One region of the Paenibacillus sp. FSL F4-0100 genome, then DNA from elsewhere that is predicted to be linked to it. Evidence: a T-box and tRNA genes for the amino acid it is inferred to sense, from the RefSeq annotation. Region 1 holds a T-box; the other holds one or more tRNA genes.
The links. A T-box is a leader RNA that pairs with one kind of tRNA and senses whether it is charged. The one in region 1 lies ahead of tyrS (tyrosine--tRNA ligase), so its partner is inferred to be a tRNA-Tyr.
Positions count from the first base shown of each region.

Region 1 (5,249 bases):
TGGATTTACCGTAAATCTCATTTGGCTCTTCATCGATACCGATGTAATTCCCCAAGCTCTTACTCATCTTCTGTATACCGTCAAGTCCTTCGATAAGCGGCATCGTGATCACAACTTGAGGCTCTGTGCCATACTCCTTCTGCAGGGTCCGCCCCATCAGCAGGTTAAACTTCTGGTCCGTTCCCCCAAGCTCGACATCGGTCTTAAGCGCCACAGAATCCACACCCTGCATCAACGGGTAAAAGAACTCGTGGATGCTGATCGGAAGCCCGCCCTGGTAACGTTTAGTAAAATCATCGCGCTCCAGCATCCGTGCCACCGTAACCTTTGCCGATAAGCCGACCACTTCAGCAAAAGTCATCGGCGCAAGCCACTCGGAGTTGTAGTAAACCTTCGTTTTTTCTGGATCCAATACTTTGTATATTTGTTTCCTGTACGTTTCCGCATGACGCCTCACATCCTCTTCTGACAATTGCTTGCGCGTCTCGGATTTGCCTGTCGGATCTCCGATCCTGCCAGTAAAGTCCCCGATGATGAGCTGTACTTCATGTCCGAGTTCCTGGAACTGACGCAGCTTCTGCAGCACGACGGTATGCCCGACGTGAAGATCGGGCGCTGACGGGTCCATTCCCAGCTTCACGCGCAGCGGCTCGCCGGTTACGACCGATGTCATCACCTTCTGCCTCATCTCTTCTTCCGGAATGATCTCCACCACTCCACGGGAAATCACCTCCATCTGGCGTTCCACTTCCTGCTGCTGGACATTCGATAACACATCCCATTTCATGTTTCCATACACCTCCCTCTAATTTTGAACGCAAAAAAGCTCCTACTCATCCCAAGGGACGAGTAGGAGCGCTCGCGTTACCACCCTAATTAAAATCCGTTATCTCAGAAACGGATTTTCACTTCATTGCCATAACGGGTTGTCATCCCGGAACCGGACTACTGTAACAGCCGTACAGGTGCACGACTCTGTTTCCCCCGGTCAGCTCCGGACGGTAATTCAAAGGGGCTCGTTATCGGTTTACACCACCCACCGACTCTCTGGAAACGAAAGGCTCCGCCTTCTACTGGGGTCCTTCAAAGCTTTTCACGATATGAACTTTGCATTATTTGTATCATATGCTTCCCGAAAAAGTCAATCTTCCTCAAAAAAGGACACGCTATGTAGGGACACATGATTCAAAACCTTCGATTTATGCTATAATAGGTGCGTTAAAAGGAGGAGTATACATTCATGGTTGAGGAGAAAAAACAAGAGCCTGAAAAACAGAAGAAACCGCGTAAACGGTCCTTTCTGCGGGTGCTCGGATCCGTCATCGGATGGCTCTTTGTGGTAGGTCTGATGGGCGTTTTGTTCGCCGGAGGAGCCATAGGTGGCTACGTAACCTCTATTGTTGAGAATGAGCCGGTAAGATCCAGGGCTCTCATCGAGAATACGGTGAACGATAATGCTATAACGGGCTTCGCCTACTTCGCAGATGGCTCACCGATCGGGCAGCTTAGAACCGAAGAAGACAGACGACCTGTGGAATTCAAGGATATTCCCCAGCTTGTGAAGGATGCCGTCGTATCCATAGAAGATAACCGTTTTTATACACATAAGGGTGTTGACATAAAAGGTACCGCTCGCGCCGTGAAGGAACGCGTGCTGAACGAGTCGGTTCAAACCGGCGGCAGCACGTTGACGCAACAGCTGGCCAGGCTCACTTTTTTAAGTCGCGACAAAACCGATAACCGCAAGGTCAAAGAAATGCTGCTGGCCATGCGGATGGAACGCTTTTTGAGTAAAGACCAAATTTTAACAGCCTACTTGAACAAGGTTCCTTACGGTAACGGTTCCAGCGGATACCAACTGTTCGGGATCAAGGCTGCGGCAAAAGGCATATTTAACATTAACAATCTGAATGATCTGAATGTGGCTCAAGCTGCATATTTGGCAGGTCTTCCGCAGCTACCGTCCTCCTACTCTGCCTTTAACGGCAAGGGGGAATTTGACGAGAAATCATTCAACCGTGCAATAAACCGCCAGCACCGCGTACTGGGAAGCATGCTGGAAGAAGGTAAAATAACGCAAGCTGAGTATGAAGAGGCCAAGGCATTCGATATCAAAAAATCGCTTGCTCCTCGCACGCAGAAGGCCTATGTGACTTATCCTTATCTCATGATGGAAGTAGAGCGCCAAGCATCGAATATCCTGATGAAGCTGAGCGAGGAAGCCGAAGAGAACGCAAAAGGCACGCAAGCGAACTCCGATCTGATGGATGCATCCCGAGCTCAGCTCAGCACCGGCGGTTACCGTGTTTACACCACCATCGACCGGACATTATACAAGACCATGCGCTCCATCGCAGAGAATGACAGCAACTACGTGCCTGACAGCGCGGAAAAAGGAATGGAGCAAACCGCCGCGATGATGATCGACAACAAAACCGGCGCCATTCTCGGTATGATTGAGGGCAGGGATTTTAACACAGAACAAATGAACTACGCTACGCAAATGAAACGACAACCTGGATCTGCCATGAAACCTATTGCCGCCTATTTACCGGCACTCGATTCGGGGGCGATTCAGCCTGCCAGCGTGGTGGACGATTCACCGATCATCTTAAAGGACTACAGCAAAGTGTTCCATATTCCTAAAAACTCGTACAGCGGGTATAGGGGATTGATGACGGCAAGACAGGCACTGAACAATTCAACCAATACGGTGGCGCTCAAGTTGTTTAACAACACGGTTGGCATCGAGAAGGCTTGGGAGTTTTCCAAGAAGCTGGGTATCACTACCTTGGAGGAAGACGATTATAATGCTTCCACCGGTGTACTGGGGGGGCTGCATTACGGGGTGACAGTGGAAGAACTCACCAATGCATACAGTGCCATCGGCAACCAAGGCAAATTCACGGACGCCTTCATGATTGAGAAAATCGTGGATTCCAAAGGCAATATTGTCTATAAACACGAAGTAAAGCCGGAGCAGGTATTCTCTGAACAAACCGCGTATCTCATGACGGATATGCTTCGTACCGTCATTACGAACGGAACAGGCAGCAAGGTCCGAGACACGTACAAGAAATTCAATGAGGTTCCGGTTGTTGGTAAAACCGGATCCACCCAGAACTACGGGGATGTCTGGTTCATGGGATACTCGCCTGACGTTACGCTTGGCGTATGGGTCGGATATAAGGAACAAAAAAATACGCTCGTCGGAGACCAGCGCAAGCACGCCCAGGCCATTTGGGCCAGAATCATGAACGAAGTAACGGACGTGAAACCGGAGCTGTTCCCGACCAAAACGTTCGAGAAACCTGAAGGCATAACGTCCAAGACGGTTTCCGCTTACAGCGGCAAGCTGCCGACGGCCTTAACGGACAGATTCGTAACGGATCTGTTTAATGTGAAGTTTGTGCCTACCGAAAGCGATGACGGTATCGCAAAAGCGAAATACATCACCTATCGGGGTGTAAATTACATTCCACAGGAAGCGACGCCTTTGGATATGTTGAGAGAACAAATCGTAATCAAGCGTGAGAAGCCCCTTGATGAGCTGATTGTAGAACTGCAGAACGCCTTGAAGGTCATGAAAGGTGAAAAGAGATCGCTGGAGTCTTATCTTCCGCAGGACGCGAAGAAAGGGATGCCAAGCAAGGTTGACCCTAGAACAGATGACGGCAAAGCCCCTACCCCACCGAAAAACGTACATTATTCGATGGGCAGCGGCTCCATCAGCTTTAATGCCAGTGGATCTCCTGATGTTGTCGGATACCGGCTCTTTAAGTCCGTTAACGGCAGTCCGTTTACACATCAAGGGCAGGTGGTGCTCGGCGACGAGAGCCTTGTCTTCTCGGGACTTGGAGCTGACGGAATGTTTACTTCCTATTACGTTGTTGCCGTTGACGTAGCCGGCAAAACATCTGAACCAAGCGCTATTGTGGGCGGTACAGCACCTGGATTCGAAGTTCCAGGCGATAACGACACGAAACCGGATGACGACATCGATAATCCTGGTGACGGCATCACGGAGGGAGATCCCAATGACGACCTGGAACTTGGGAATGAAGGTGCTACTACCGTACCGTCTGCACCAGGTCAGCCGACCCTTGCGGCTACCCCTGAGGGCTTCCAGGCCACCTGGAGCGGCAATGCTCCAGAGGAGGAGGTAATGGTCTACAACATCTACATCAGTCCGAACAGTGATGGCAATTACCAGCTTCTTGGCTCAAGCAAGGGCACGGAGTTCCACTACTCCTCGGGTAACCCAATCGGCGGTACCTTTAGAGTAACTGCCGTAAATCCAATCGGTGAATCTGCTGCTTCACCGACAGTATATTTCGAGAAAAAATAGATTGGTATACTAATAAAAAGCCAGCCCCACTACAGAGATCATCTGTTAGAAGGGCTGGCTTTATTTTTTAGGTAATGCAGATACTTCTACGTATATTCCATGAGGACAGACTGCATCTTGCGAGATAAGAAGGTTAACCTCGGAAGTTTAAACTTTCTCTAAAAAAAAGACTGACAATGGAAATGGTGGTCACCATCTCCATTGTCAGTCTGTTCTTGATCACGGTTTAATCTTCAATCGTGGACAAATCGCCTGTCGGAAGATCCAGTTCCCACGCTTTCAATACGCGGCGCATGATCTTACCAGAGCGCGTCTTCGGAAGTTTATCCTTAAACTCAATTTCACGAGGTGCGGCATGAGCGGAAAGTCCTTCCTTTACGAAACGGTAGATTTCATCCTTGAGCTCCTGAGTAGGTGTATACCCCTCACGTAAGGAGATAAAGGCCTTTATGATCTCGCCACGGGTTACATCAGGCTTACCGATCACGCCTGCTTCAGCGACAGCGGGATGCTCAACCAACTTGCTCTCCACTTCGAACGGTCCGATTCGTTCACCGGACGAATTAATCACATCGTCTATTCTGCCCTGGAACCAGAAGTATCCTTCTTCATCCATATATGCCGAATCACCTGAAATGTACCAGCCCGGAATTCGGAAGTATTCTTCATACTTCGCCTCGTTGTTCCAAATTTTTCTCATCATGGACGGCCAAGGTGTCTTGATGGCCAAATTACCCATCGTGTACGGAGGCACTTCTCTCCCCTGATCGTCCAAAATCTTAGCTGTTATGCCCGGCACCGGACGCCCCATGGATCCTGGCTTGATCGCCATGCCCGGGTAATTACAGATCAGCTGTCCGCCGGTCTCCGTCATCCACCATGTGTCATGGATACGCTGCTT
Region 1 covers NZ_CP150303.1:2,348,989-2,354,237, reverse strand. Annotated here, with positions in the region: gene tyrS (tyrosine--tRNA ligase) at 1-787, opposite strand, end outside; T-box leader at 839-1,096, opposite strand; gene MHH48_RS10325 (transglycosylase domain-containing protein) at 1,241-4,348, shown strand; gene acsA (acetate--CoA ligase) at 4,575-5,249, opposite strand, start outside.

Region 2 (5,249 bases), 2.2 Mb from region 1:
GACCAGCTCGGATACCTTCACTTTCTTGGCCATGGTCTTACCCCTCTTCTTCCATTGTATGTTGACATCACAACGCAACCGTCATGTACGCGGCCCGTATTGGATGATATATTCCATATTCGATATTATCTAAAGTAGATAATCTGTATAAGCCTTATCAGCGATCTGGCAATTTACATGAAATATGCTTCAACATCCCGTATGTCCCATACTTATGTATGCCTTGCTTTGTGCTTATCTTATCGAAAAAAACCAATGAATGCAATTCTAACCGGCTATTCAATCGCGACATTAGGCTTATATTGGGGTGAAGCGACACTACGATTACGTACTATAACTTGAATAATATAAATGTAATGTTTTATCACGAAAGGCATTATTAACTCCATTCTTCTGCAGCATCTGGGTTTACTGCTTTATATATCTGCTATTCCTTTGAATGCATCTACTACCTTCTGCGAGAAACACTTAAACCCTCTCTAGGAGTGAATACTACCTGGATTTATGTATTTTTCTCCTAAAAAAACCGCCCCTTGAGAGGGCGGTTTTCAAGAGATCCCGATTGCTGAAGATTAGTCTTCGAGCAATACGTTCAATTCAGACTCTTTATCAAAGATATGAACTTTGTTCATGTCGAGTGCCAATTTCACATTGTCGCTTTCGCGAGTAGTCGAACGTCCGTCTACACGGCCGATAACCGTATCGGTGCCCAAGCCGCTCAGGTACAAGAGCATTTCGTGACCAAGGTTCTCGGTTACGTCAACTTTTGCAGTGAAGATTGTGTTCGGGGAAGCTTCCAGGAAGACTGGCTCTTCATGAATATCTTCCGGACGAACACCCATGATTACTTCTTTGCCAATCATGGATTTGTTTTTGAGCAATTGCGCTTTACCACCTGGTACTTGAACGTTCAAGCCCTGGGAAGTGAAGTATACGCCACCGTTTTGCTCGGACAATTTACCGTTGATGAAGTTCATGGTTGGGGAACCGATGAAACCAGCAACGAACAGGTTGTTCGGATTGTTGTACAGTTGCTCTGGGGAATCCGCTTGTTGAATAATGCCGTCTTGCATAACAACGATACGGTCACCCATCGTCATAGCTTCTGTTTGGTCATGCGTTACATAGATACAAGTGGTTTCAAGGCGCTTAACCAGCTTTGTAATTTCGGCACGCATCTGACCGCGGAGTTTCGCATCCAAGTTGGAAAGTGGCTCATCCATCAAGAAGACTTGTGGATCACGGACAATCGCACGACCCAAGGCAACACGCTGACGCTGACCACCGGACAGAGCCTTTGGTTTACGCTCGAGCAAATGCTCGATATCCAAGATTTTTGCTGCTTCACGTACACGTTTATCGATTTCGTCTTTCTTCACTTTACGGAGTTTCAAACCGAATGCCATGTTCTGATATACGTTCATATGTGGATACAAGGCGTAGGATTGGAATACCATCGCGATGTCACGATCTTTAGGTGCTACATCGTTAACAACGCGGTCGCCAATGTAAAGTTTACCCTCAGAAATTTCCTCAAGACCTGCGATCATACGCAGTGTCGTGGACTTACCGCAACCGGAAGGACCTACCAGTACCAAGAATTCTTTATCTTTAATATCCAAATTAACGTCAATTACAGTTGCTTTATCCGCACCTGCATACTTTTTGTAAATATGCTCTAAGCGTACACCAGCCATGTGCATTTGCCCCCTCATATGAATGTTATGAAATCGAATACAATTAATTTATAATCTTATATTACCCCATAGGCACCTGACTTGCTATACACAATCTGCACAAAAAACCTATTTCCTTTTCGTCACTTTATACAATAGAAGCGTTATTTTCACTAAAACCGCATCACTGAAGCTGCGAACATCAAGCCCCGTCTCCTGTTTGATCTTATCCAGGCGGTATAGCAGCGTGTTACGGTGAATATATAGGTGCTTGGCCGTCTCGCTCACGTTACAATCCAATTCGAAAAAAGACTCCAGCGTTGACAAGGTCTCACTATCCTCGAATAAATCGGTATGTCCGGCAGCGTACTCTCGCAGAAATTGATTGCGTTGGTACTCAGGAATGCTATAGACCAGGCGCTCCAGATGAAGCCCGGTCGACAGATGGATATGTTCCTTTACCTGGAATGTACGGCCGATGGTCATGGTCTCTCTTAACATGCTAACGGTCTGTGGCAGAGCATGCAGGGCATTAACTGCCGGTATCGCCGAGATATGGAAATCCCCCACCCATTCCGTTGAAATCAGCTCGTAGAGCCCCATGCAGAATAAGGAGAGTAAATCTTGATCGCCTTCCACCGAAGCATCCTCTTTATCATCCGTCGTTATACCGTCCAGCAATTCCTGGTTCGCTAAGATAATCCATTCCTTATCAAGCAGTGGTACCAGAATGATGTCCCCGCCAAAATAGCTGCGCAATAACCGATGCAGTGCCTTATAACTTGGAGTAGGGGCGTGCTCGCTCTCATGAATAAGAAGAAAGGGAACCATGTCCTCCGTCAAGCTTGTCCGAATCCACATTTCCTCTGGTAATTCAGCAAGCAGTTCACCGGCTTGCAGGCGTTCCTTTAACCAACCACCCAACTGTTGGGCGCGTCGTTCTTCTTCAACCTTACCGGCACTCTTGGACACTACCCCTGGTGTCGTATCCTGAAGGCTCGACAATAGTAGAGTTATAAGCCCAATCTCCGACTCCGTCAAAGCACTCTGATTCGCTACAATTACCCGACTAGGATCCTGTTGATTCACAGGAATCCAAATCTCACCAAGGTCCTTGTGCACATAGGCGCCGTGAACCCTTCGTGATTGGTGTGAGGTTCTGTTTTCTTCACGGCTACTAGCCCCCTGGGCTCTGTCCTCATGACCCATCCGATCACCGAATGGCGGTGAGGTCGCTATTAGTTTTGTTAACCATGCTGCTTCCTGAGCATTCAATTTTTTTAAACCGAGTGAGGTACCCAAGGTCTGCTCTAGTTTCTGAACGATGTGCTCCATCTCCACCATTGATGACTCCACCACTTTATCGTTTTTTCTTATTTTAGCATAACACCCAGTGCAAGCGACAATGCCTTCTCTCTAAGTCCAGTTACATTGGAGAAAAACTGCTTAAAAACAACACAAAAAGAGCCGTCAACAACGTTGACGACTCTTCGGATGAGCCATGAAGGACTCGAACCTTCGACACCCTGATTAAAAGTCAGGTGCTCTACCAACTGAGCTAATGGCTCTTATTTACTGGTGGAGGATGATGGATTCGAACCACCGAACTCGGACGAGAACAGATTTACAGTCTGCTGCGTTTGGCCACTTCGCTAATCCTCCAGGATATAAAGGTGGCTCGGGACGGAATCGAACCGCCGACACGAGGATTTTCAGTCCTCTGCTCTACCGACTGAGCTACCGAGCCTTACATAAATGACATAAAAATAAAGTGCGGAATGCAATCCTGCCCACTTTAATCTGTGGAAAACCGACCATTTTTATTCCTTAAGATTAATAATGGCGGAACTGACGGGATACTCTCTCTTCGTTCGAGACTGCGAAGTCTCTGCTAACGAAGATATGCTCCGACGAACCCGGTTATGGATTCTCATCCCTGAAGCTTGTAAAGAATGGCGGAACTGACGGGATTCGAACCCGCGATCTCCTGCGTGACAGGCAGGCATGTTAGGCCTCTACACCACAGTTCCACATTATTAAAGATGGTGCCGGCGAGAGGACTTGAACCCCCAACCTACTGATTACAAGTCAGTTGCTCTACCAATTGAGCTACACCGGCATGGTAAGGTAATAAAAATAAGTACATGGTGGAGGCTGAGGGGTTCGAACCCCCGACCCTCTGCTTGTAAGGCAGATGCTCTCCCAGCTGAGCTAAGCCTCCAGGTATGTATGGTAGCGGCGGAGGGGATCGAACCCCCGACCTCACGGGTATGAACCGTACGCTCTAGCCAGCTGAGCTACACCGCCATATAAACCTATTTGCGTTCAAGTTATTCAAATGGCGGAGAGAGAGGGATTCGAACCCTCGCACCGCTTACGCAGTCTAACCCCTTAGCAGAGGGTCCCCTTATAGCCACTTGGGTATCTCTCCATCATAACTTGTATGCAGTTACAGAGATTGATTCCCTGAAAACTAGATACGAAACGAATTTGCAACACATTGAAATATGTTTTGGATAAGCCCTCGACCGATTAGTATTGGTCAGCTCCATGCATTGCTGCACTTCCACCTCCAACCTATCTACCTCGTGGTCTTCAAGGGGTCTTACTAGTTGGGAAATCTCATCTTGAGGGGGGCTTCACGCTTAGATGCTTTCAGCGCTTATCCCTTCCGTACGTAGCTACCCAGCCATGCTCCTGGCGGAACAACTGGTGCACCAGCGGTACGTCCATCCCGGTCCTCTCGTACTAAGGACAGCTCCTCTCAAATTTCCTACGCCCACGACAGATAGGGACCGAACTGTCTCACGACGTTCTGAACCCAGCTCGCGTACCGCTTTAATGGGCGAACAGCCCAACCCTTGGGACCTACTTCAGCCCCAGGATGCGATGAGCCGACATCGAGGTGCCAAACCTCCCCGTCGATGTGGACTCTTGGGGGAGATAAGCCTGTTATCCCCAGGGTAGCTTTTATCCGTTGAGCGATGGCCCTTCCATGCGGTACCACCGGATCACTAAGCCCGACTTTCGTCCCTGCTCGACTTGTAGGTCTCGCAGTCAAGCTCCCTTATGCCTTTGCACTCTTCGAATGATTTCCAACCATTCTGAGGGAACCTTGGGGCGCCTCCGTTACTCTTTAGGAGGCGACCGCCCCAGTCAAACTGCCCGCCTGACACTGTCCCCGTACCGGATTACGGTACCAGGTTAGAACCTAGATACGATCAGGGTGGTATCCCAACGTCGCCTCCACACAAGCTGGCGCTCATGCTTCAAAGGCTCCCACCTATCCTGTACAGATCGTACCCAAATCCAATATCAAGCTGCAGTAAAGCTCCATGGGGTCTTTCCGTCTTGTCGCGGGTAACCTGCATCTTCACAGGTATTAAAATTTCACCGGATCTCTCGTTGAGACAGCGCCCAAGTCGTTACGCCATTCGTGCGGGTCAGAATTTACCTGACAAGGAATTTCGCTACCTTAGGACCGTTATAGTTACGGCCGCCGTTTACTGGGGCTTCGGTTCACAGCTTCGGGATTACTCCCTAACCGCTCCCCTTAACCTTCCAGCACCGGGC
Region 2 covers NZ_CP150303.1:145,941-151,189, reverse strand. Annotated here, with positions in the region: gene hprK (HPr(Ser) kinase/phosphatase) at 1-33, opposite strand, end outside; gene ugpC (sn-glycerol-3-phosphate ABC transporter ATP-binding protein UgpC) at 573-1,697, opposite strand; gene MHH48_RS00730 (helix-turn-helix domain-containing protein) at 1,806-3,020, opposite strand; tRNA gene MHH48_RS00725 (tRNA-Lys) at 3,172-3,244, opposite strand; tRNA gene MHH48_RS00720 (tRNA-Tyr) at 3,253-3,338, opposite strand; tRNA gene MHH48_RS00715 (tRNA-Phe) at 3,351-3,423, opposite strand; tRNA gene MHH48_RS00710 (tRNA-Asp) at 3,630-3,706, opposite strand; tRNA gene MHH48_RS00705 (tRNA-Thr) at 3,720-3,795, opposite strand; tRNA gene MHH48_RS00700 (tRNA-Val) at 3,822-3,897, opposite strand; tRNA gene MHH48_RS00695 (tRNA-Met) at 3,907-3,983, opposite strand; tRNA gene MHH48_RS00690 (tRNA-Ser) at 4,016-4,107, opposite strand; rRNA gene MHH48_RS00685 (23S ribosomal RNA) at 4,189-5,249, opposite strand, start outside.
Region 2: it has a tRNA-Tyr gene. The T-box ahead of tyrS (tyrosine--tRNA ligase) is inferred to sense a tRNA for this amino acid. The anticodon was not compared.